Regions from separate parts of the Pedococcus sp. 2YAF34 genome, predicted to be linked through region 2. Evidence: riboswitches for the same ligand, from Rfam matches in the RefSeq annotation. Region 2 holds a riboswitch; the other holds the start of a gene.

Region 1 (11,372 bases), on a different contig from region 2:
GTCGACGTCGAGCAGGTTCATGGCAGGGGAGCCGATGAAGCCGGCGACGAAGACGTTGTTGGGGTGGTCGTACATGTGGCGCGGGGTGTCGCACTGCATGAGCAGGCCGTCCTTGAGGACCGCGACACGGTCACCCATCGTCATGGCCTCGACCTGGTCGTGGGTGACGTAGACCGTGGTGACCCCGAGGCGACGCTGGAGCGAGGCGATCTGGGTGCGGGTCTGGACGCGGAGCTTGGCGTCGAGGTTGGACAGCGGCTCGTCCATGAGGAAGACCTGGGGCGAGCGGACGATCGCGCGGCCCATGGCGACGCGCTGGCGCTGGCCACCGGACAGCGCCTTCGGCTTGCGCTCGAGGTACTGCTCGAGGTCGAGGATCTTGGCAGCCTCCTCCACGCGCTTGCGGATCTCGCCCTTGTCCACCCCGGCGATCTTGAGCGCGAAGCCCATGTTGTCGGCGACGGTCATGTGCGGGTAGAGCGCGTAGTTCTGGAAGACCATGGCGACGTCGCGGTCCTTGGGGGACAGGTTGGTCACGTCACGGTCGCCGATCCAGATCTTGCCGGCGTTGACCTCCTCCAGACCTGCGAGCATGCGCAGGGAGGTGGACTTGCCACAGCCGGACGGCCCGACGAGGACGAGGAACTCGCCATCCTCGATGTCGATGTTAAGCCTGTCGACAGAGGGCTTGTCGTTGCCGGGGTAGAGGCGGGTGGCCTCGTCGAACTTCACAGTTGCCATGGGCGTCTTTGCCTTTCCTTCACCGGCAGGAACGTGCCGGACGATCCGTTGTAAAGGTGGAGCACCCGGGACGTCGGTGTCCGCGGGTGAGGTCAGTCTGGCCGAGCGAGGCCCGTTGCGCCACCACCCGCCCACGGGATGGCCACGGCTCGATCGCCGGCCGGCCCACGAGCTGACCCACGACGTGGCGATGAGCCGCACCCCGCGGCAGGTGAAACTTCTTGCATGGTGGTGCTCGGGCGCGCTGCAAGTTCTTGCTAGATTGCGCGCAGCCCGCATCACAACACCAGGGGAGGGCGCGTCGTGAAGGCGAGACTGGCCGACATCGCGGCCCACGCGGACGTCAGCGAGGCCACCGTGAGCCGGGTGCTCAACGGCAAGCCGGGCGTGGCCGACTCGACCCGCGAGGCGGTGCTCACCTCCCTCGACGTGCTGGGCTACGACCGCCCCTCGCGGCTGCGGCGCAAGAGCGCCGACCTCGTCGGCCTCATCGTCCCCGAGCTGACCAACCCGATCTTCCCGGCGTTCGCCCAGATCATCGAGACCGCGCTCGCCCGGCACCAGTTCACGCCGGTGCTCTGCACCCAGACGCCGGGCGGGGTGCACGAGGACGAGTACGTCCAGATGCTCCTCGACCGCGGCGTGGCTGGGATCATCTACGTCTCCGGCCAGCACGCCGACGTGACCACCGACCCCGAGCGCTACACCAACCTGCGCGAGCGCGGCGTGCCGATCGTGCTCGTCAACGGCTACCACGAGGGCATCGACGCCCCCTTCATCTCCAACGACGACGTCGCCTCGATGGACCTCGCGCTCACCCACCTGGTGCAGCTCGGCCACACCCGGATCGGCCTGGCCATCGGCCCGGACCGCTACGTCCCCGTCATCCGCAAGATCGCCGGCTTCCGCGCGTCGATGCGCAACCTGCTCGGCCGTGACGACGTCGACGACCTCATCGAGCGGACGATGTTCTCCGTCGAGGGCGGCGACACCGCCGGGGCGCGGCTGCTCGAGAAGGGGTGCACGGCCGTCGTGTGCGGCTCGGACCTCATGGCGCTCGGTGCCATTCGCGCCGTACGCCGCGCCGGGCTGCGGGTGCCAGAGGACTTCTCCGTCGTGGGCTACGACGACTCGCCGCTCATCGCGTTCACCGACCCGCCGCTCACGACCGTGCGCCAGAGCGTCCAGGCCATGTCCGAGGCCGCGGTGCATGCCCTGCTCGACGAGATCGCCGGTGAGGCCGCGCCGCGGGCCGAGTACGTCTTCCGACCCGAGCTCGTCGTCCGCGCCTCGACCGGCGCGTCCCCGAAGCGCTAGCCCGTCGTCGCGGCGGCGCTACCCGGTGGCGGCGGCGCGCAGCTCGGCCACCAGGGCGAGCACCTCGGCGGCGTCCTGCGGTCCGTCCACGCGGAACCGCGCGGCGGTGTCGCCCGCCCCCACCTTGACGGTGAGGTCGTCCGCGCCCAGGCACTCGAAGGCGTGCTCGTCGGTGACGTCGTCACCCAGGTAGGCCACGCCCTGCGCCCCGACGGCGTCGCGCAGCACCTCCAGCGCGCTTCCCTTGTCGGCCTCGACCACGCTCATCTCCACGACCTGCTTGCCGTGCAGCACCGACAGGTGCGTATGGCGCGCGGCGACCTGCAGGGCCGCCTCCTCGGCGGCCTGCGCGTCGTCCTCGGCCATGCGCCGGGTGTGCACGACGACCGCGGCGGGCTTGGACTCGAGGTAGACGCCCTCGGGCAGCGAGGCGCACAGCTCCTCCAGCTCGGACCTGAGCCGGGCCAGGTGCTCCCGCTGGGCGTCGGTCAGCTCGGGCGCCTGCTGGTCGGCGGCACTGGACTCGCCACCGTGGCTGCCGATCCGCGTGACGTCGCTGTCGGCGAGGCCGGTCAGCTCGGTGAGGGTGGCGAGGTCGCGGCCGGACACCACAGCGGCATACGTGTCGGGCATGGCCGCGAGCCGGCGCAGGTCCTCCACGGTCCCCGGCAGGGGCCGGGACGTCGACGGGTCGAGGACCAGCGGGGCCATCACCCCGTCGAAGTCGGTCGCCACCAGGACACGGTCGTGGGCCACGAGGGCCTCGACGGCTGCTCGCAGGTCGTCCGCGATCACACCCCACCCCGCTCGGGGGCCTTGGCGAGGTTCTCGAGGAAGCGGGCCGCCCAGTGCTGGACGTCGTGGTCGGCGACCCGGCGGCGCATGGCGCGCATGAGGCGAGCCTTCTCCTTCGGCGGGGTCTCGATGGCGCGCATGATCGTCTGCTTGAGGCCCTCGATGTCATGGGGGTTGCAGACGAACGCCTGGTGCAGCTCGTGGTACGCGCCGGTGAACTCGGACAGCACGAGCGCGCCGCCGTTGTCGTGGCGGCAGGTGACGTACTCCTTGGCCACGAGGTTCATCCCGTCGCGAAGCGGCGTCACGAGCAGGACGTCGGCGGCGAGGTAGAGCGCCGCCATCTCGTTGCGCGGGTAGGAGTGGTGGAGGTACTGCACGGCCGGCGCGCCGATCGTGCTGAACTCGCCGTTGAGACGTCCCACCTCGCCCTCGATCTCGGCGCGCAGGTCGCGGTAGGCGTCGACGCGCTCGCGGCTCGGCGTGGCGACCTGGACGAACATCTGCTTCGGCGGGGCCACCCGGCCCTCCTCGAGGAGCTCGCCGTACGCCTTGATCCGGTGCCCGATTCCCTTGGTGTAGTCGAGGCGGTCGACGCCGAGGATGAGGGTCTCGGGGTCGCCCAGCGAGGCGCGGATCTCCTTGGCCCGGGCGTGGGTCCCGGGCTGCTTGGCCAGCTCCTCCAGGCCCTTGAAGTCGATGGAGATCGGTACGGCACTCGCGCGGATGCGGCGAGCACCCTCGGAGCGTGACTCCGAGACGGTGTCGCCCTTGGTGGGCAGGCTCAGCAGCTGGCGGCAGGCGCGGATGAAGTTCTGGGCGTCGGCGACGCGCTGGAACCCGAGGAAGTCGGCCCCGAGCAGTCCCTCGAGGATGGCACGGCGCCACGGCAGCTGGGCGAAGAGCTCGACCGGGGGGAACGGGATGTGGTTGAACCAGCCGATCCGCACGTCCGGGCGCATCTCGCGGACCATCGCCGGCACGAGCTGCAGCTGGTAGTCGTGGACCCAGACCGTGGCGCCCTTGGCCGCGACCTCGCACACGGCCTCGGCGAACCTGCGGTTGACCACCTCGTAGGCCGCGAACCAGTAGCGGTGGAACGTCGCCGAGACAATGACGTCGTGGTAGATCGGCCACAGGGTGTCGTTGCTGAAGCCCTCGTAGTAGTGCGCGACCTCGTCCTCGGAGAGGGCGACCGGGTTGAGGAACATGTCGTCCTGCTCGAACGGTTCGGGTGCCTCGCCGGCCTCGCCCGCCCACCCCACCCAGGCGCCCTCCCGGCCTCGCATCACCGACTCCATGGCGGTCACGAGGCCGCCCGGGCTGGTGCGCCACGAGACCTCTCCGTCGGCGTCGACGACACGGTCGACGGGCAGGCGGTTGGCGGCGATCACGAGGTCGAACTTCTGCTTGGTGCGGGGCACTGGCTCATCCACTCCGGGGTCGGGTCTGCGGTCCCCAACCCTATGCCGAGCCCGTCCTGCCGACACCCCCGCCGAGGGTGAGGAACGTGCTCGGTGGCGCGATACCTCCTCTAGCGGTGACCCCCTCGGCGGTCTACGGTCTGAGCATGAGGATCTCCGATGTGGTGCGTCGCAAGGGTGACCAGGTCGTGACCGTCCGCCCGGACGAGTCGGTCGAGAGGCTGCTGGAGCTCCTCCACGAGCACCGCATCGGCGCCCTCGTCGTGAGCGGGGACGGCCACCGCATCGACGGCATCGTCAGCGAGCGCGACATCGTGCGCCACCTGCACAGCGACGGCGCGGCGGTGCTCATCGGGCCGATCTCGGCGATCATGACCGCCGACGTCACGACCTGCGACCCCGACGTCGCCATCGAGGAGCTGGCCCGCACGATGACCGACCAGCGCATCCGCCACGTGCCCGTCGTCGTCGATGGCACGCTGCACGGCATCGTCAGCATCGGTGACATCGTCAAGCACCGGATCGACGAGCTGCAAGCAGAACGTGACCAGCTCGTGGGCTACATCCAGCAGTAGCCTGACCCGTTCCACACAGGCCCCTCCCTTACCGTAGGGGCATGCGGACGGAGGCCCTGGAGGACAGCGACGGCAGCCCCGGCCTGCCCGAGGGCCCTCGCGTCGGTCCCTACCGGCTCATCCAGCAGCTCGGCGAGGGCGGTATGGGGGTCGTGCACCTCGCGCTGGCGCCCAACGGCCGCGCCGTCGCGCTCAAGCTCCTGCGCCCGCACGTCGCCCACGACAAGGACGCCCGCACCCGCCTCGCCCGCGAGGTCGACGTGCTCGGCCGGATCCGGGACCCACGGGTGGCGGCGGTCATCGATGCCGACCTCGACGGGGAGCGGCCCTACCTCGTGACGCGCTACGTGCCCGGCCCCCCGCTCGACGAGGTGGTCAAGGAGCACGGGCCCATCCGCGGTGCCGACCTGCTGTCGCTCGGCCGGGGGCTGGCCGAGGCGCTCGATGCCATCCACTCCGCCGACGTCATCCACCGCGACCTCAAGCCCGGCAACGTGCTCATGCTCGACGGTGACCCGGTGCTCATCGACTTCGGCATCGCCCACGTCGCCGACGACGTGCGCATCACCATGACCGGACTGGTCATGGGGACGCCCGGCTACCTCTCGCCCGAGGTCGTCGAAGGGGCGGCGGTCACCGAGGCGACCGACTGGTGGGGCTGGGCGGCGACCCTGACCTTCGCGGCCAGCGGCGCGCCTCCCTTCGGCCGGGGGCCCATGGACGTCGTGCTCAACCGCGTCAGCCGCGGCGAGCCCGACCTCACCGGCGTCGACCCCGCCCTGGCGCCGCTGTTGCAGGCTGCCCTGTCACCGCGGCCCGAGCTGCGTCCCGACGCCGACGAGGTGGTCGAGGCGCTCGAGCGCTACGCCACCGGCCAGCCGGTGACGCAGGCGCTGCGTACCGATGCCCGCCACACCCAGGTGCTGCAGCAGCCGGCCACCGCGCACTGGGCAGCGCCGCCGGCAGCCGCGACGGCTCCGCCGGCGCGCGAGCCGGCGCCGTTGGCCCGGGGGCCCGTGGCCCTGCCGGCCGACCGCGACGACTGGGCCGCGCCGTACGCCGACGACGGTCTCGACCGGGGCCTGGGGGACCGGGGCGAGGGCGGCGACCTCGTGCCGTTCGACCTCGACGACGAGGAGGTCTCGGACTGGCAGGCCGCCTGGGAGGGTGAGCCGGGGGAGCCCGACCCGCGGATCGGCCGGGCGCAGCGCACCGGCAGCCTGCTGGCGCTGCTGGCGCTCTTCGTGGCCGCGGCGACCAGCTTCCCGGTCGTGGCAGCCGCCGTGGCGCTGGTCTGGTCCTGGGTCGCGCGCACCGCCGACCGCTCGGTCACCTCGCTCGTGCTCCGCCGCCACCAGAAGGGCCGGCGCCGGTCGGACGTGCCGTTCGCGGTGGCTGCCAGCCCGTGGCACCTCGTCGTGGGTGCGTTCGCGACGGTCGTCAGCGCCATCCTGCCGGTCGTCGTCGGCGTGTGTGCGGTGTTCAGCGCCGCGCTCGCGATGGTGGCGGTCACCGGCGGCTCGCCGGAGCCCAACGCCCGCGGGCCCGTCGCCGCCGGTGCCGTCGTCGCCGGCCTCATGGCGTGGTGGGGGCCCGGCGGTTCCGGCCTGCGCCGCGGCTCGCGCAGCGTGGTGCGCGGTGTCAGCCCTGGCCGCGGAGGGCGCGTCTTCGTGCTCCTGCTCCTGGCCGCTGCGGTCGGCCTCGCGGCCTGGAGCCTCGCCCGGGGCGGGGCTCCGGACTGGTGGCCCTCCCAGAACCCGTCTGCGGTGCTGCCGGGCACGGGTTCCTGATGGTGCAGCAGACCCCGCCGCTGCCTCCCCGGCGGCCGGCGCTGCGGCACAGCCGCATCTGGCGTGGTGAGGACATCACCGACACGCTGCCCATGGTCGACGCGCTGCGGCACACGCCGTACCGCGACGCCCGCGTCCGGCAGGCCGCGGCGGAGGAGCGCGACGCGCGCGCCTCCCTGGACCTCGCGCTGCGGGTGGGCGAGCTGATGCTGCGCTGCGGGGCCGGCGCGCCCCAGGTGGAGTCCTCGGTGATCGCGGTCGCCGCGGCGGCGGGGCTCGACCACCTCGAGGTCGACATCACCCTGCAGTCGCTGCTCGTGCAGTGCACGACCGCGTCCGGCCAGCCGATCACCATGCTGCGGGTCGTGCGGTCGGCGACGCGTGACTTCGCCCGCCTGACCGCCGTGCACGAGTTCGTCGAGAACCTCGTCGCCGGCAGCTACGACCTCGAGGCGGCTGCGGCCCGGCTGCGCGAGATCCGCCGGGCGCCCCGCTTCTGGCCCAGCTGGGCGGTGCGCGGGTCGCTCGGCGTCCTCGCGGCAGCCGTCGCCGTCATGCTCGGTGCCGGTCCGGTCGCCGGCCTCGTCGCCGGGCTCTCGTCGCTCCTCGTGGGGTACGCCGCCCGCACGCTGGGGCGGCACGGCCTGCCGGACTTCTACCAGTCGGCCATCGGTGGCCTGTTCGCCACCGTCATGGCGTGGGGCGCCTTCAGCCTCGGCGCGAACGGCTGGCTGCCGGTGTCGTCGGACGAGTTCGCCTTCATCGTGGCCGGTGGCATCACGGTGCTCCTGCCCGGGCGCACCGTGGCCTCGGCCTTCGAGGACGCCATCTCGGGCTACTCGGTCACCGGGGCGGGGCGGATGTTCGGCGTCTTCCTCACCACCGCCGGGATCATCCTCGGCGTCGCCACCGGGCTGTCGATGACCTTGGCGCTCACCTCGGCGTTCGACCTCCAGCTGGTCTCGCCCTCCGTCATGTCCACCCGTGCGCTCAGTGCGCCCGTCGGGCTGGCGGTGGGCGGCGCGTTCGTCGTCGGGCTCTCGGGAGCGGTGTCGCTGCGCAGCCGCCGAAGGCTGGTCGTCCCGGCCGGGCTGCTGTCAGCCACCGGCGTGGCCGTCTCGCTCGGTGTCGACCGGCTGGAGGCCCTGGGACAGCTCGCGGCTGCCGGGGTCGCGGCGACGGTGCTCGGCTGCGTCGGGCGGCTGGTCGCCCTGCGCATGGGCGCCCCGGCGATGGTCCTGGTCGTGCCCGCGTCCTACGGCCTGCTCCCGGGACTCGCCATCTTCCGCGGCCTCTACGAGATGGTGAACGGCTCGTCGTCCGACTCGGGTTCGCTGTCGCTGCAGGGCGGCATCACGACCCTGCTGGGAGCCATGGCGGTCCTGCTCGCCATCGCCGCCGGCAGCGTGCTGGGCGAGTTCATGGCTGCGCCGTTCGACCGGCGGATGGTGCAGAAGCGCCGGGTACGGCGTCGCTGACGCCTCTCGGGGGGCTCGTCAGGCAAGCGCCTGCTCCACGTCGTGCAGGGGTCGGAACGCGGCGTGGCGCGGGGCACACCTGCCACGGCTCGGTCGTTTGGCCCCATTTCCGCCGACTCGCTTGTCGTCCGGGAGCCGCCCCCTTACGGTTGACCTGCGCATTCGCGCCCCGACAACTCCACACGGCATACCCACCACCATGCACACCCGCAGCGCCGAGCCTCGTCAGGCGGGTGATTCGCCGGAAGATCTCCGGGCACGACGAGGACGGGGGACCCAACTCGACCGCTCCGGCGGCCTTGGGGTGAAGCCGGTACCACCGGCCGGGCACCTGACAGCCCGAACCCGACAGCTCACCTCGCAGGCGCCGGTCAGGAGAGGAACTCCCCCCGCAATGTTCTATGCCCCGAAGCACTCTGCTCGGAAAGCCAAGCCCGTCCGCCGCCGCCTCGCCGGCGTCGCCGTGGCCGGTGCGGCCGCCGTCGCCGGAGGTATGGCGACCACGTCCTCCGCCTCCGCGTCGACCTCCACCGTGTGGGACCGGGTCGCCTCCTGCGAGAGCGGTGGCAACTGGTCGATCAACACCGGCAACGGCTACTACGGCGGCCTGCAGTTCTCCGACAGCACCTGGGACGCCTTCGGCGGTGAGCGCTACGCCTCCACCGCCAACCGTGCCACCAAGGCGCAGCAGATCACCGTCGCCCAGAAGGTGCTCGCCTCGCAGGGCCCGGGCGCATGGCCGACCTGTGGTGCGCGGGCTGGCCTGACCAAGGCCAACGGCGGTGCCGTCAACGCCGGTTCGACCGCGACGCGCGCCTCCCGCTCGTCCGTCCGCTCGGCGCCGGCGCGCTCCGCCGCCCACTCCGTCTCTGCCGGCAAGCTGGTCGTCGACGGCGTGCGCGGCCCCAAGACGAATGCCGCCATCGAGCGCTGGGTCGGCGGGTCCGTCAACGGCACCCTGTCGCGCACGGACGTCAAGGCGCTGCAGCGCAAGGTCGGCTCGGCTCCCGACGGGGTCATCGGCCCGCGCACGGTCCGCGCCCTGCAGTCCAAGATCGGCGCCACGCGCAACGGGTCGCACTCCCTCGACCGCGCGACCGTCCGCAGCCTCCAGTCCTACCTCAACCGCCACTGACCCTCGGTGGTCGCCGCCCCACCGGGCGGGTGACCTCCCGTTCGGACCGAAGCGGCCCGGCCCCCTCGCGGTGCCGGGCCGCTTCGTCGTGTCGGTACCGGGTCGGGTTACGGGTACGCGCCGCGGCTCACTTCGGTGCCCGCCCCAACTTTCGGCCCAGTGGCCGCAAGTTGGGGAGCAGAGTGCGTCGGGGGTCCCGGCTTTCGGGCGAAGGGCCGAAAGTTGGGCGGTGGAGTGTGTCGCGGCTCGGGTTTGGGGCGAGTGGCCGAAAGCTGAACGGCTGCACACGGCCCGGCACCTCGCGGTGCCGGGCCGCTTCGTCGTGTCGGTACCATCGTGGCCGTCTGCGATGCAGGCGTGCCGGCGTGGCGCAATTGGCAGCGCACCTGTCTTGTAAACAGGGGGTTAGGGGTTCAAGTCCCCTCGTCGGCTCTCTGACCTGTATGACTTCGCCTGATGCTTGACAGTCGCTTCGGCTGATCCTTGGCACTCCCTCATGAGGGAGACGAGCGTGGCGGAGCAGCGGTACAAGGCGGTGTTGGCGGTCATTGCTGATGGCCGCACGGTGGTGGAGGTCGCGGTCCTGGAGCTGCGGCGGATGCAAGCGAGGGGCGCCGGATGTGTAGCCACCCTGCGCGGCCGCCCGCCGGCGCCTCTCGCGCAACCGTTCGAACCGGAGGCCTCAACCATCGTGCGTATGGCGCTCGGTGACGATCACGTGCCTTCGATAAGACGCCGATGGGGACGGCTGTCGGACGCACCTGTAGTGGGCTCATGATGGCTCTGGGGCGTAGTCCTCGTCGGGGTCGCTGACCACCTCTTGGCTCTGCTCGAGCATGTCCCCGTCGTCGGCGGCCCGCGCGGGTGAGCTGGGCGTCCATTCCCGGTCGGTGGCTACTGTGGAGCTGGCGGGCTGTTCCTGCTCGAGCCAGTCGGCTTCCGGGATCGGTTGGTCGTGGTCGTAGGGGGCCATGGCGGAACCTCCCTTTCCTCGCGCAGGCTCGCGTTTTCTCCCTCGAGGTCGAGGACCATGCTGATCCCGGCCAGGTTCAGACCAGCCTGGAGCAGGTCGCCGATCCGCCGTAGGCGGTCGAGGTCGTTGGCGCTGTAGCGGCGTGTCCCCCCGTTCGTGCGCTCGGGCTCGAGCAGGCCCCGGGCCTCGTACAGGCGCAGGTTCTGTACGCCCATACCGACCAGGTCGGCAGCCACCGAGATGCCGTACACGCCCTGGTCGTCAGGTGGTAGTCCTGCCACGGAGTTGCCCTTCGTCAAAGATCCTCATTCGAGCCCTTGCGCCAGTATGCCTGTGGTGATAAAAGAAATCTATAGCGGCTACCACAGAAACTAAGTGGGTTCGGTGCTGCTGACGCCACCGGGAGAACACGACGGAGGTGACGACGATGCTGGTGCGCATCGACCCTTTCCGTGAGTTGGACCGTATGACCCACCAGGCATTCGGTCCCGTCGGCACCTGGGCCCGACCTTCGGTGATGCCCATGCACGCGTGGCTCGAGGGCGGCACGTTCCACGTAGAACTCGACCTACCCGGTGTCAGTCAGAACACAATCGACCTGGACGTGGAGCGCGGGATCGACATCAGCAGCAGGCACGAGGGCCAGCAGGCCACCAACGCCTGACCCCGGCGGTGAGGGTGATGCACGCGATTTACAACGAGCCGAATGGCGCCTTGAGCGGCGTCGACCAGGAGTTCTTCGACCTGGTCTACGCCGACGAGGCGCTGCTGCGAAGCGAGTTCGACGCGATCGTGGCCGAGGCGTGGCCCGCCTGTCCTCCGCCAGTGGGGCGCAGGGCGACCCTCGGGGCGGTCCCAAGGTATCCCCGCCGGCCACCAGTCCTACCCGTCGGTGCGGCCGTCCGATACCGCCCGGCACGCCCCGGTGTCGGTGCTCGGCACCGGCAACGCTCACCGCCCGACCGTGACCGCCAGGCCCGCGGAGCGCCTCGCAAGACCTAGCACCTGCACCGTTCGACCATTGGCTCGATCAACGGGCAAATCCCCAGGCAGCCCGGACGGCCCTGACCTCCATAGCCCCTCGCCTGGGCCGCGTTCCTACCCCTTGCGCCCGACGCACCTCGCGTGGACGCCCGCGCCTCAC
Region 2 (11,372 bases):
TGGCCGAGGTCCCGGGTGGCCGCGGCACCGATCTGCGCCCCCGTGTCCGGTGCCGTGAGGGAGACTCCGGGGTACCCCTGCAGGTCGCAGGCGCTGCGCCCGGTGTTCCTCGTGACGAGCTCCACGACGAAGCTGCCCGCCGCGCCGCTGCCCGGCTGCGTGACGGCCTTGGTCGTGGTTGTGGAAGCGGTGCAGCGGTGCGCCGCCGTGGCTCCGCCGCTGGTCGAGCTGGACGTGCCGCCGGAACTGGTGCCCGACGATCTGCTGCTCGCGGAGGTGGACGACCCCGCGCTCGGTGAGGTCGACGACGAGGGCGAGGTCGTCGAGGTCGACGACGATCCCGAGCTGCTGGTCGTCGTGCCGGGCGTGCCCGAGCCGCCGCTGCCGGCGCAGGCCGCCAGGGCCAGCCCCGTCGTCGCGACGAGGGCTAGACCCGAGACCTGACGTCGTGCGGAGTGCCTCGTGGTTCCCATGACGTGCCTCCTGTCGATTGCCGTCACCCTTGGGACGACCGGGACGACCTCGGGGTTGGCCGGCCGGGGCATGGAACAGCCCGCGGGCCTCGCCTCGCCGAATCGAGCGGCTCAGCATGTGCAGGGGACGACCTGCACGGCCCGCGGGCTGCGGTGAACTGCTGGGATTGCGCGGGTCGCGCCGTCGAAGCAGTCGACGTTGCGCACCTAGCGCGCAGTCACCTCACGCGTCCAATATGAAATCAATTCCTGGACCACCTCCCTTCCGTGTACTCCGACGCTAAGTCGCGCGGGCGCCGTGCGCAACGGGATAACCGGACATGTCCGGATCGTGGCCCGGAGGGTGAGGACAGTCGTCAGACGGTGGTCACGACCTCGTCGTAGTCGAGTCGCGGCAGGCGGTCGAACCACGCGCCGTCGCCGGGGCGACCGATGTTGACCACGGCCAGGGCGCGGTGCTTGCCGTCGGGGAAGAACTCCTTGGTGACGGCGGCGGCGTCGAACCCGGTCATCGGGCCCGCGGCCAGGCCGGCAGCGCGCACGCCGAGGATGAAGTAAGCCATCTGCAGGGTGGCGTTCATGGTGGCCGAGGTGCGGCGCATCTCGTCGTCGGCGAACGCGTCACGGGCACCGGGGAAGATCGGGAAGACCTTGGGCAGCTCGTCGTGGAAGTCGTCGTCGGCGGCGAGGATCGCCACGAGCGGGGCCGTCGAGGTCTTGGGCTTGTTGTTGCCGCCCATGTGCTCGACGAGGCGGGCGCGGGCCTCGGGCGAGCGGACCAGGACGATGCGCAGCGGCTGGTTGTTCATGGAGGTGGGGGCCCACTTCACCAGCTCGTAGATCGCGCGCACCTGCTCGTCGGTGACAGGCTCGTCGCCGAAGGTGTTCGCGGTCCGGGCCTCGCGGAAGAGCAGGTCTGCAGCCTCGGGAGAGAGCTCGAGGTGGTCGGAGAACTGGGCCTCGAGCTCGGTCAGGTCGTCATGCGTCTGGGTCATGTGAAGTTGAACCGTCAACTTCATGGTTGCATTCCCCAACCACGTCACCGCAGGTCATGGCCCGTCCCGGGAGGGTGCGGCGACGCTGCGCTCCGGTCGACCTCAGGACTCGCGGTGCACCTTGTGGGCAGCGGCCTGGGCGCGCGGCTTGATGACGAGCAGGTCGATGTTGACGTGGGCCGGGCGCTGCACCATCCACACGACCGCCTCGGCGACGTCCTCGGCCACCAAAGGCTCCTTGACGCCCTCGTAGACCTTGTCGGCCCGCTCCTGGTCGCCGCCGAACCGGGTCAGCGAGAACTCCTCGGTGCGCACCATCCCGGGCGCGACCTCCGTGACCCGCACGGGCTGGTCGACGAGCTCGAGCCGCAGGGTCTCGGTGAGCACGGCGACCGCGTGCTTGGCCGCGGTGTAGCCGGAGCCGCCCTCGTACACGGTGCGGCCGGCGATCGAGCCGACGTTGACGATGGTGCCGGCGCCGGAGGCCACGAGGGCGGGCAGCAGGGCCTGGGTCACCTGGAGCGTGCCGACGACGTTGGACTCGAACATGCCACGCCAGTCGGCGACGTCCGTCTGCGTGGCCGGGGCCAGCCCGAGGGCGCCGCCGGCGTTGTTGACGAGCACGTCGAGCCGGTCACCGACGACGTCGGCGAGGCGGGCGACGTCGGCGGCGTCGGAGACGTCGCAGGTGACCGCTCGTCCGCCGATCTCGGCGGCGAGCGCCTCGACCCGGTCGGAGCGGCGGGCGGCGCAGACCACCTCGTACCCCACGGCGGCGAGCTGGCGGGCCGTGGCTGCCCCGATCCCGCTGCTGGCGCCGGTGACGACGGCCAGGGGGCGGCCGGCTGCGCCGGGGGAGGTGCGCGCGGTAGCGGAATCGGACCCCGGAAGGGCAGCGGACCCGGGAGTGGCGGGGGAGGTCGGGTTGGTCATCGGGTCGCTCCTGCAGGTCGGACGGTGGTGGGGTCGACGGCGATCCAGGTGGCCTCGGCCTGCGCGAGCAGGCGGCCGTCGGCGGCATACAGGGCCGTGCCGCTCAGGTGCTTGCGCCCCTCCGACCCGCGCTGCCACGCCATGACGACGTGGGGCGCTCCGGCGACGGGAAGGTCGTCGACCTGTGCGGTCATGGTGCCGAGGACCATCGCCCGGCCGGCGATCCCGGAGGCCCAGCCCCCAGGGCAGTCCAGGGCGGCCCAGACCGTCTCGACGTCCACACCGGCGTCAGGCACCCACGCGCAGGCATACGCCTCGTCCTCCTCGAGCCGGCCGGGACGCAGCCGCAGGCCGTCGCCGGCCACGCGGCCGGTGCCGCAGGAGAAGCAGGTGGGGAACGGGTGGTCGTCCAGCCCCTCGAAGCGCTCGCCGGCCGCCACCGCCACCTCGAAGGGGACCGGTCCGGGTACTGCGTCGCGACCCGGACCGCGGTCCGGCCACGCCTGCGCGACGAGGTGGTCGCCGTCGACGAGCTCGACAGCGCCGTCGACCACTCCCTCGCCCGGCACCTCCCGCACGGTCATGGGCCGGTCGAGCGGTGGGGGCGTCCGCAGCCGCACGGTCACGGCCGTCAGCTCCGGGGTGGTGCGCACCTGGCGGGCGAGGTGGCCGCTGGTCCAGCCGCCGTTGCCGGACTCGGGCGGGCCGCAGAACCGGGCAGGGACGACGAGCTCCATGACGGGCAACGTACCCGTCCGCGCCGAGGTCCTCGCGGCGGAGGGGACAGAATGGACGACGATGCCTCAACCGACCGCCCCGACGTCCGGCCCGGACACCGACTTCCGCCTGCGCAGCATCGCGGTGTCGGCCTACGGACCGACCGTGGTCGCAGCGGTCGGCGCCGGCGCGATGCTTCCCGTGGTGGCGCTGAGCGCCCTCGCCCTCGGGGCGTCGCCGTCCGTGGCCGCGCTCACCGCGGGCCTGACCCTGGTGGCCGAGCTGTTCTTCGCCGTGCCGGCGGGGGCGATGGTCCACCGGATCGGCGAGCGCCGCGCGCTGCTCTGGGCGAGCGGGGTCGACGCCGTCGCGTCGCTGGCGGCGCTGCTCGCCCCCTCGGTCGTCGTGCTCATGGTCGCGGTGTTCGCGATGGGGTTCACCTCCTCGATGTTCCTCGTGGCGCGGCAGGCCTACCTCATCGACGCCGTGCCCTTTGCGCTCCGGGCCCGTGCCCTGTCGACGCTGGGCGGGGTCAACCGCATCGGCCTGTTCGTCGGGCCCTTCGTGGGGGCGCCGCTCATCCACGCGTTCGGGCCACAGGCCGGGTTCGGCGTCGCGGCGGCAGCCGGGATCTGCGCCGCGGTGCTCGTCTGGCGCGCTCCCGACCTCACCGCCGCCCACGAGGAGGTGCAGCGCGCGCAGGCCTCGTCGTCGACGGCGCGGGTGATCTGGGACCACCGGCGCACCTACCTCACCCTCGGCCTCGGGATCATGGTCATCGGCGCCGCACGCTCCTCCCGGCTGGTCCTCGTGCCGCTGTGGGCGGCCCACGTCGGCCTTTCGGCGAGCGCGACGGCGGTGATCTTCGGCGTCACCGGCGGGGTCGAGATGCTCCTGTTCTACCCGGCGGGGTCGGTCATGGACCGGTTCGGCCGGGTGTGGGTCGCCGTACCCTGCGTGGTCCTGCTCGGGGTCGGCCTCCTGCTCCTGCCGCTCACCACCACCGCGTGGGCGGTGCTCGCGGCCTCCTCGCTCGCCGCGGTCGGCAACGGCCTGGGCTCCGGCATCGTCATGACGCTGGGGGCCGACAACGCCCCGCCCGTCGGGCGCTCGCAGTTCCTCGGCGGCTGGCGGTTCGTCTCGGTGGTCGGCGGCAGCGGTGCGCCCCTGCTCATCAGCGCCGTGACCGCCTGGTCGAGCCTTGCGGTCGCCTGTGTGGGGCTCGGCGCCCTGGCGCTGGTCGGCACGGGCTGGCTCGGCTACTGGGTGCCGCGCTACGACCCGCTGCGGCGTCGGGAGGTCACGGGGTGAGGTCCCGGATGAGAGGCTTGGCCCTGTGACGGACCTGATCGACACCACCGAGATGTACCTCAAGACGATCTTCGAGCTCGAGGAGGAGGGCATCGTCCCCCTCCGCGCCCGCATCGCCGAGCGTCTCGGGCACTCGGGCCCCACCGTGTCGCAGACCGTCGCCCGTATGGAGCGAGACGGCCTGCTCAGCCTCGGCGGCGACCGTCACCTCGAGCTCTCGGACGAGGGCCGGCTCCTCGCGACCCGTGTCATGCGCAAGCACCGGCTGGCCGAGCGGCTGCTCGTCGACGTCATCGGCCTGGAGTGGGAGTACGTCCACGACGAGGCCTGCCGCTGGGAGCACGTGATGTCCGAGCGGGTGGAGCGCAAGATCCTCGCCCTGCTGCGTGACCACCACGACTCGCCCTACGGCAACCCCATCCCCGGCCTCGACGAGCTGGGCGAGGAGGAGCCGAGCGAGGACTTCCGGTTCGGGCTCCACACCCTCACCGAGCTCGCGAAGGAGGCGCCCGAGACCGTCCTCGTGCGCCGCATCGGGGAGCCCGTCCAGGTCGACCACGAGGCGCTGAGCCTGCTCACCGTCGCGCGGCTCCTTCCGGGCGAGCGGGTGCGGGTGCACCGGGCCGACGGTCGCGTCGTGGCCCTGCGCGAGGGTGCGCCGGAGTCCACGGCGGTGTCGCTGCCGGACGACGTCGCGCAGCACGTCTTCGGCGCGCTGGTCTGACCGACCTGTGGTAGCCGGCGGCGGTCGCTGAGCACGAACCGCCGGTGCGAAGCGTGTCTTCGTTGCCATTTGTGGGCGCTTTCATGGACTTTTGTTGACCCACCGTGACCCGAACGTGACATTGGGCGCCGCGCTTGTGTACGGTGTCCCAGACCTCCTCACCCCCTAGAGGTGGTTGGCCCGATGTGGATCGCCTAGTCCTGTCACCACGCCCGGGTCACCAGCAAGACCGCTTGGCAGGAGCGGGGGACCCACTTTTGGTCCGTCTCCGGACGGTCCTCGGGGTGAAGTCCTCACCAGAGCGCCCGCAAGGTCGGGAGGCAACCGTGAGGGCCGGGTGACCTACCTCCACCCGAACCCGACAGCTCACCTCGTAGGCGTCGGAGGTTCTCTGACCGTGTCATCTCACGCTGCTGGTCGCCACCGCGCGCCAGGTCGTTTCAACCCCGTGTCCGAGCTGGCTGGCATCGCGGCGAAGTCCGCCCAGCCGGCCGTCAAGACGACTGCCGTCATCGCGGCGTCCGGTGGCCTCGTGGCCTCGTTCGCCCTCCCCGCCTCGGCGGCCCCGGCGAGCCACCCCTCGACCAAGGGTGCGCCGGCTGCGGTCGCCCCCGTGGCCGTGCAGGCCCCGAAGACCGCTGCCCCGCAGGCCGCCGACGCGTTCGGCGTCATCGGCTTCAAGGCGACGGCCAAGCCGAAGCCGAAGCCGAAGCCGAAGCCCAAGCCGAAGCCCGTCGTGGTGGCTGTGCCCCAGCGCACGGCCCCGGTCGCGAGCCGGTCGACCCAGCGCACCGCGCCGGTCGTCTCCAAGCCCGCTGTCGGCGGCATCCTGGGCATCGCGGCCCAGTACGCCGGCATCATGTACGTCTACGGCGGCACGACGCCGGCGGGGTTCGACTGCTCCGGCTACACGCAGTACGTCTTCCGCCAGGCGGGCATCAGCCTGCCGCGCACGGCCGAGGCGCAGCGCCAGGCGACCACCCCGGTCTCCAACCCGCAGCCCGGTGACCTCGTGTTCTTCGGCTCGCCCGCCTACCACGTGGGCATCTACGCCGGGAACGGCATGATGTGGGACAGCCCGCGCACCGGCAAGGCCGTGGCGCTGCGCTCCATCTGGTCCAGCGCCGTGACCTACGGTCGTCCCTGACCAACCCCGCACCACCTGGCCCCACCTTCGGCGCCCCTGACGAGGCCCCCCACCGCACTGAGGTGGGGGGCCTCGTCCGTGTCCGCCGGCGTGCGGGTCGCCGTCGGAGGGGCACCCCGACCCGTACCGCGCTCGGTGGGGTCGTGTGAGTATGGGGGACATGAACGCTGTGGAGATCGACGTCTGGGCCGACGTGGTCTGCCCGTGGTGCTACCTGGGCAAGCGCCGGCTGGAGCTCGCGATCGCGGAGAGCGCACACCCGGCCGAGGTCACCGTCACCTACCACGCCTTCGAGCTCGACCCCTCGGCCCCGCGGGGCAGCGGGGAGCGCGTCCTGCCGTGGCTCGCGCAGCGGTACGGCGTGGACCTCGAGGGCGCGCGTGAGATGGCCGAGCGCCCGGCGATCATGGGCAGGCCCGACGGCATCGAGATCGACGTCGACGCCCAGCTGCGGGCCAGCTCGTTCGACGCACACCGCCTCGTGGCGCTCGGCCTCGCGCAGGGAGGCCACGCCCTGCAGGCCGCGGTGCTCGAGCGGATGTTCAGCGCCCACTTCAGCGAGGGCAGGGCCATCGACGACATCGAGACCCTGCAGCGCCTCGGCGCCGAGGCGGGGCTCGACGGCCGCCGGGTGTCCGCGGTGCTGGCCGGCGAGGAGTACTCCGTGGAGGTCCGCGCCGACGAGGAGGCCGCCCGCGACATCGGGATCACCGGGGTGCCCTTCTTCATCGGCAACCGCAAGGTGGGGCTGTCCGGCGTGCACACCGTCGAGGTGCTGGGCCGGCTCATCGAGAGCGCCGCCGCCGACCACCCGCTGCACGCCGAGGAAGCCCAGGCCGCTCCGCGCGCCTGAGCCGGCCACACGCCGTACGCCCTTGGGGTCGGAGCCCTACGCCTCAGGGGTTGACGGCGAGGAACACGAACGCCGCGAGCAGCACCAGGTGCACGCCGCCCTGCAGCCGGGTGGCGCGGCCGGGCACCACGGTCAGCACGCTGACGAGCACGGTGAGCCCGAGCAGGACCATCTGCGTGGAGCCGAGCCCGAGCAGCAGTGGCCCCTCGAGCCAGACCATCGCGATGGCGATGGCAGGGATGGTCAGGCCGATGCTCGCCATCGCCGAGCCGAGCGCGAGGTTGAGGCTGATCTGGATGCGGTTGCGCTGGGCAGCTCGCACCGCGGCAAGCGTCTCGGGGAGCAGCACGAGCAGGGCGATGACGACCCCGACGAACGACTGCGGGAACCCGGCCGCGGCGACGGCCGACTCGATCGCGGGTGACTCGACCTTGGCCAGGCCGACGACGGCCAGGAGCGAGACCAGCAGCAGGCCCAGGGAGGCCCAGGTCTCGCGGTCGCCGGGCGGGTTGGCGTGCTCGTCGGACAGGGGCTCGCCCTCCTTGCCGACGGGCAGGAAGAAGTCGCGGTGCCTGACGGTCTGCGTGGACACGAACATGCCGTAGAGGATCAGCGAGATCACCGCGGCGAACGCCAGCTGGCTCGGGGTGAACTCGGGCCCGACCTGCCCGGTGGTGAAGGTCGGGACGACGAGGGTCATCGCGGCGAGGGTGGTCACCGTCGCGAGCGCGGCACCGGTGCCCTCGGCGTTGAACGAGATGAGCTTGTAGCGGCGCGCCCCCACGAACAGCGACAGCCCGACGATGCCGTTGCAGGTGATCATCACGGCCGCGAAGACGGTGTCGCGCGCGAGGCTGGTCGAGTCCTTGCCGCCAGAGATCATGAGCGTGACGATGAGGGCCACCTCGATGATGGTGACCGCGACGGCCAGGACGAGGGAGCCGAAGGGTTCGCCGACCCGGTGGGCGACGACCTCGGCGTGGTGCACCGCGGCGAGCACGGCGGCTGCGAGGGCAGCGGCCACGATGACCACCGGTACGGCGCCGAGGTCCCGCCCCCACGCCAGGACCAGGGCGACGAGTGCCAGTGGTGGGGCGAGGGTGGTCCAGGTGAGCAGGGGATTGGTCGTTCGCGCGGCCATGGGGAAGTCTCCCAGACCCGGGGCGAACCCACGCAATCGGTCCGGGCGGCGCCCGCCGGTGCGGGCGTCTAGGTTCGGGCCATGACGTTCTCCATCGTGGGCCAGGTCGGTGACGCGTTCGGCGTCGCCGTGGCGAGCAAGTTCCCCTTCGTCGGGGCCGTGGTGCCTGAGGTGCGGCTCGGCGTCGGTGCCGTCGCCACGCAGGCCATGGCCCGGGTGTCCTACCGCGGCACAGCACTCGCCGCCCTTTCCGACGGCCACGACGCGGCTGCTGCCGTCGAGGCCTGCACCACCCCGGACGACGCGCGTGAGCACCGGCAGCTCGGTGTCGTCGGGGTCGACTCGCAGGCGACGTACACCGGGGGCGAGTGCATGGACTGGGCCGGTGGCGCCTGTGGCCGCGAGGCCACCGGCGGCTACGCCATCCAGGGCAACATCCTCACCGGTCCCGAGGTCGTCGAGGCCATGGAGCGCGCGTGGCTGGGGTCCGCCGGCGGCTCGCTCACCGACCGCCTCATCGCCGCGCTGCTCGCGGGGGACGAGGCCGGCGGCGACTCCCGCGGGCGCCAGGGCGCGGCCCTGTACGCGGTCGCGCCGGGAGCGGGGTACGACGCGTGCGGGGTGCTCGCGGACGTGCGCGTCGACGACGACCCGGACGCACCGCGCGAGCTCGCCCGGCTGCTGCGCACCAACGACCTGCTCTTCGGTCGGCCCGAGGACGTGCAGCCGCTGACGGGCGACCTCGCCGACGAGGTGTCGGCTCGGCTGGCGCAGCTGGGCCATCGGGGTGACGACGTCACGGAGGCGCTGGAGCGGTGGGCGGGCGAGGCGAACTACGAGATGCGGATGAGCCCCGACGGCATCGACGCCAAGGTGCTGGCGGCGTTGCGCGAAGCCACCGCCTGAGGTCCAGCCCGACTGGGTATCAGCCCGGATGCGGGTCGGTGGTCTCGTCGGGGCGCTCGTGCCCCAGCCGACGCTTGCGCTCCTGCTCGAGCGCGCGCTCCTCGGCGGCCTCGCGCTCGGCGCGCTGCCGCTTCGCCTCCTGCCGCTGGGCCTCGGCGCGCTCGCGTACCTTCCGCAGGAACTCGGCGTCGTCGTCGGGGTTGGTGGCGACGAACCGGCCGGGTCGGTCGTACTCGGGGTACCCGGCGTTGCCCTTGTAGGGCAGGCTGCGCGCCGGCCCCTGCGGTCGTCCCGCCACGAGCCACGCCACCGCGCCCACCTCGAAGGTGAACAGCACGATGACGACCCAGGTCGACTTGGACAGGTTCCTGATGCGGTGCTCGTCGGCCATGATCACGTCCAGCAGGCAGTAGATCCACACCGCCGTCAGGATCACCCCGAGCCCCACGCCCCCACGAATCAGCACAGGCCGATGGTGGCAGGTGCGTGCCACACCTGTCCCGTACTTGGCGAGGTCGCGGCCGCAGGCACCGCCGAGGCGATGGGTGCCCGCCGGTGATGACGGCGAACCAACGGACGGCAAACACGGGTAAAACGCGCTTCTCGTCCGTTCTGCTATGGTCCACGTCGTTTGTCCGCCGACATCGGTGTCGGGGGGATCCAGTGCAGGCAGCTGCATGACGTCGGGGGGAATCTGACATGGGTGGGGACGCACAGCGAGGGCAGCTGGACTGTGACGTGGTGGTGCTCGGGGCCGGGATCGCCGGGTTGCTGAGCGCACGACGCCTTGTCGGCATGGGCTACCGCGTGGTGGTCGTGGACCCTGCTGAGCAGGTGATGTCCGGGGCGAGCAGCCGCAACGAGGGCTGGCTGCATGCAGGCACCTACCACTCGATGTCCATCGGCGACCCGGTCCAGGCCGCCGTCGTCGCCAAGCGGTGCATCTACGGGTGGGAGCAGCTGCACCGCGACTTCCCCGAGTGCATCGAGCCCGAGGCGCGGCCCACGCTGGCGATCGTCCGCGAGGACCAGGCCGAGCGCGCGCTCCAGCGCTGGGGCGCTGCAGGGGTCGGGCACCGCGAGCTGGACCCGAGCCTGCGGCGTGAGTTCGACGAGGACGTGGTGACCACCGACTCGGAGCGCGTGTTCGAGGTCCGCGACCGGTCGGTCAACGTGCGGATCCTCGGGGCCCGCCTGGTCAACGAACTGCTCCGCGCCGGCGCCACGCTGCTGCTGGGTGCCCGACCCCGCCGGGGCGAGGACGGGGCGATCGTCCTGGACGGGACCCACGGTCTGACGGTCCGCCACCGCCTGCTCGTCCTGGCCACGGGCTTCGCGACGGGGGCTGTCTGCCGCGAGCTCGGGCTCGCGGGGCCCGAGATCCGGCTGTGGCAGAGCCACCTGGCGATCATGCCGCGGCTGTCGCCGATGTCGGTCTTCAGCGTGGCCCCGCGCGAGGCAGCGATGGCCAACCACGGCGACTGGAGCGTCGTCGGGCTCAACGAGGACGCCTACCTCGTGCCGGAGCCGACCTTCGTGCCGCGCGCCGACGGCACCGACAACCTGCTGCGCGCCATCGCGGAGCGGTTCCGGCGCAGCGCCCCGGAGCAGGCCAAGGTGACCTCGTGCGTCAAGGTCGATGTCCGCCAACAGGGCGACGATGCCCGATCCCTCAACATCCAGGTGGAGTGGCTGGACGACACCACGCTGTGCGTGCTCCCCGGCAAGATGACCGAGGCGCCCTTCGCCGCCGACTACGTCAGCCACCAGGTCTTCGCCCGTCTCCACACCGACGTCGTGACGAGGCGACCGCTCGAGGCGCACGTCGACGACCTGCGCGGGCAGGCGGCCCTGGTATGACGGTCACTCCCACCCTCGACGACCACCGCAGGGCGCTGGGGCTGCTGACGGTCGACGAGACCCTCGCCCTCGGCGCAGACGGGGTGCGGGTGCTCGACCCGTGGTCGACCCTGGTCTCCTCCGGTGTGGTCCTGGGTCGTGGCACCGTCCTCTACCCGGGTGTCGTCGTGCAGCGCGACCGCGACGGCGTCGTGCAGGTGGGCGAGGACACCGTGCTCTACCCCGGCACGTTCCTGCTGGCCACGGCCGGCGGGAGCATCCGTGTGGGTGCCCGTTGCGAGCTCGGACCCGGTGGTGTCCAGGTCAAGGCCA

Evidence for each region. Region 2 has a riboswitch for cyclic di-AMP ahead of AB4Z02_RS06175 (C40 family peptidase). Riboswitches for the same ligand answer to the same signal wherever they lie in the genome.
Region 1: another riboswitch for cyclic di-AMP. It lies ahead of AB4Z02_RS08620 (transglycosylase family protein); the one in region 2 lies ahead of AB4Z02_RS06175 (C40 family peptidase).

What each region holds. Positions count from the first base shown of each region.
Region 1 is NZ_JBFRFA010000012.1:16,709-28,080, forward strand. Features, by position in the region: gene AB4Z02_RS08585 (ABC transporter ATP-binding protein) at 1-741, opposite strand, end outside; gene AB4Z02_RS08590 (LacI family DNA-binding transcriptional regulator) at 1,045-2,058, shown strand; gene otsB (trehalose-phosphatase) at 2,077-2,853, opposite strand; gene AB4Z02_RS08600 (alpha,alpha-trehalose-phosphate synthase (UDP-forming)) at 2,850-4,277, opposite strand; gene AB4Z02_RS08605 (CBS domain-containing protein) at 4,424-4,852, shown strand; gene AB4Z02_RS08610 (serine/threonine-protein kinase) at 4,894-6,642, shown strand; gene AB4Z02_RS08615 (threonine/serine ThrE exporter family protein) at 6,642-8,120, shown strand; cyclic di-AMP (ydaO/yuaA leader) riboswitch at 8,350-8,502, shown strand; gene AB4Z02_RS08620 (transglycosylase family protein) at 8,515-9,255, shown strand; tRNA gene AB4Z02_RS08625 (tRNA-Thr) at 9,615-9,687, shown strand; gene AB4Z02_RS08630 (hypothetical protein) at 10,028-10,228, opposite strand; gene AB4Z02_RS08635 (MerR family transcriptional regulator) at 10,150-10,509, opposite strand; gene AB4Z02_RS08640 (Hsp20/alpha crystallin family protein) at 10,656-10,892, shown strand.
Region 2 is NZ_JBFRFA010000007.1:116,869-128,240, reverse strand. Features, by position in the region: gene AB4Z02_RS06205 (DUF4232 domain-containing protein) at 1-473, opposite strand, end outside; gene AB4Z02_RS06200 (malonic semialdehyde reductase) at 830-1,468, opposite strand; gene AB4Z02_RS06195 (SDR family NAD(P)-dependent oxidoreductase) at 1,571-2,401, opposite strand; gene AB4Z02_RS06190 (hypothetical protein) at 2,398-3,138, opposite strand; gene AB4Z02_RS06185 (MFS transporter) at 3,137-4,429, shown strand; gene AB4Z02_RS06180 (metal-dependent transcriptional regulator) at 4,455-5,153, shown strand; cyclic di-AMP (ydaO/yuaA leader) riboswitch at 5,353-5,548, shown strand; gene AB4Z02_RS06175 (C40 family peptidase) at 5,602-6,300, shown strand; gene AB4Z02_RS06170 (DsbA family oxidoreductase) at 6,461-7,153, shown strand; gene AB4Z02_RS06165 (calcium:proton antiporter) at 7,197-8,294, opposite strand; gene AB4Z02_RS06160 (DUF1028 domain-containing protein) at 8,376-9,200, shown strand; gene AB4Z02_RS06155 (PLDc N-terminal domain-containing protein) at 9,220-9,666, opposite strand; gene AB4Z02_RS06150 (NAD(P)/FAD-dependent oxidoreductase) at 9,900-11,060, shown strand; gene AB4Z02_RS06145 (hypothetical protein) at 11,057-11,372, shown strand, end outside.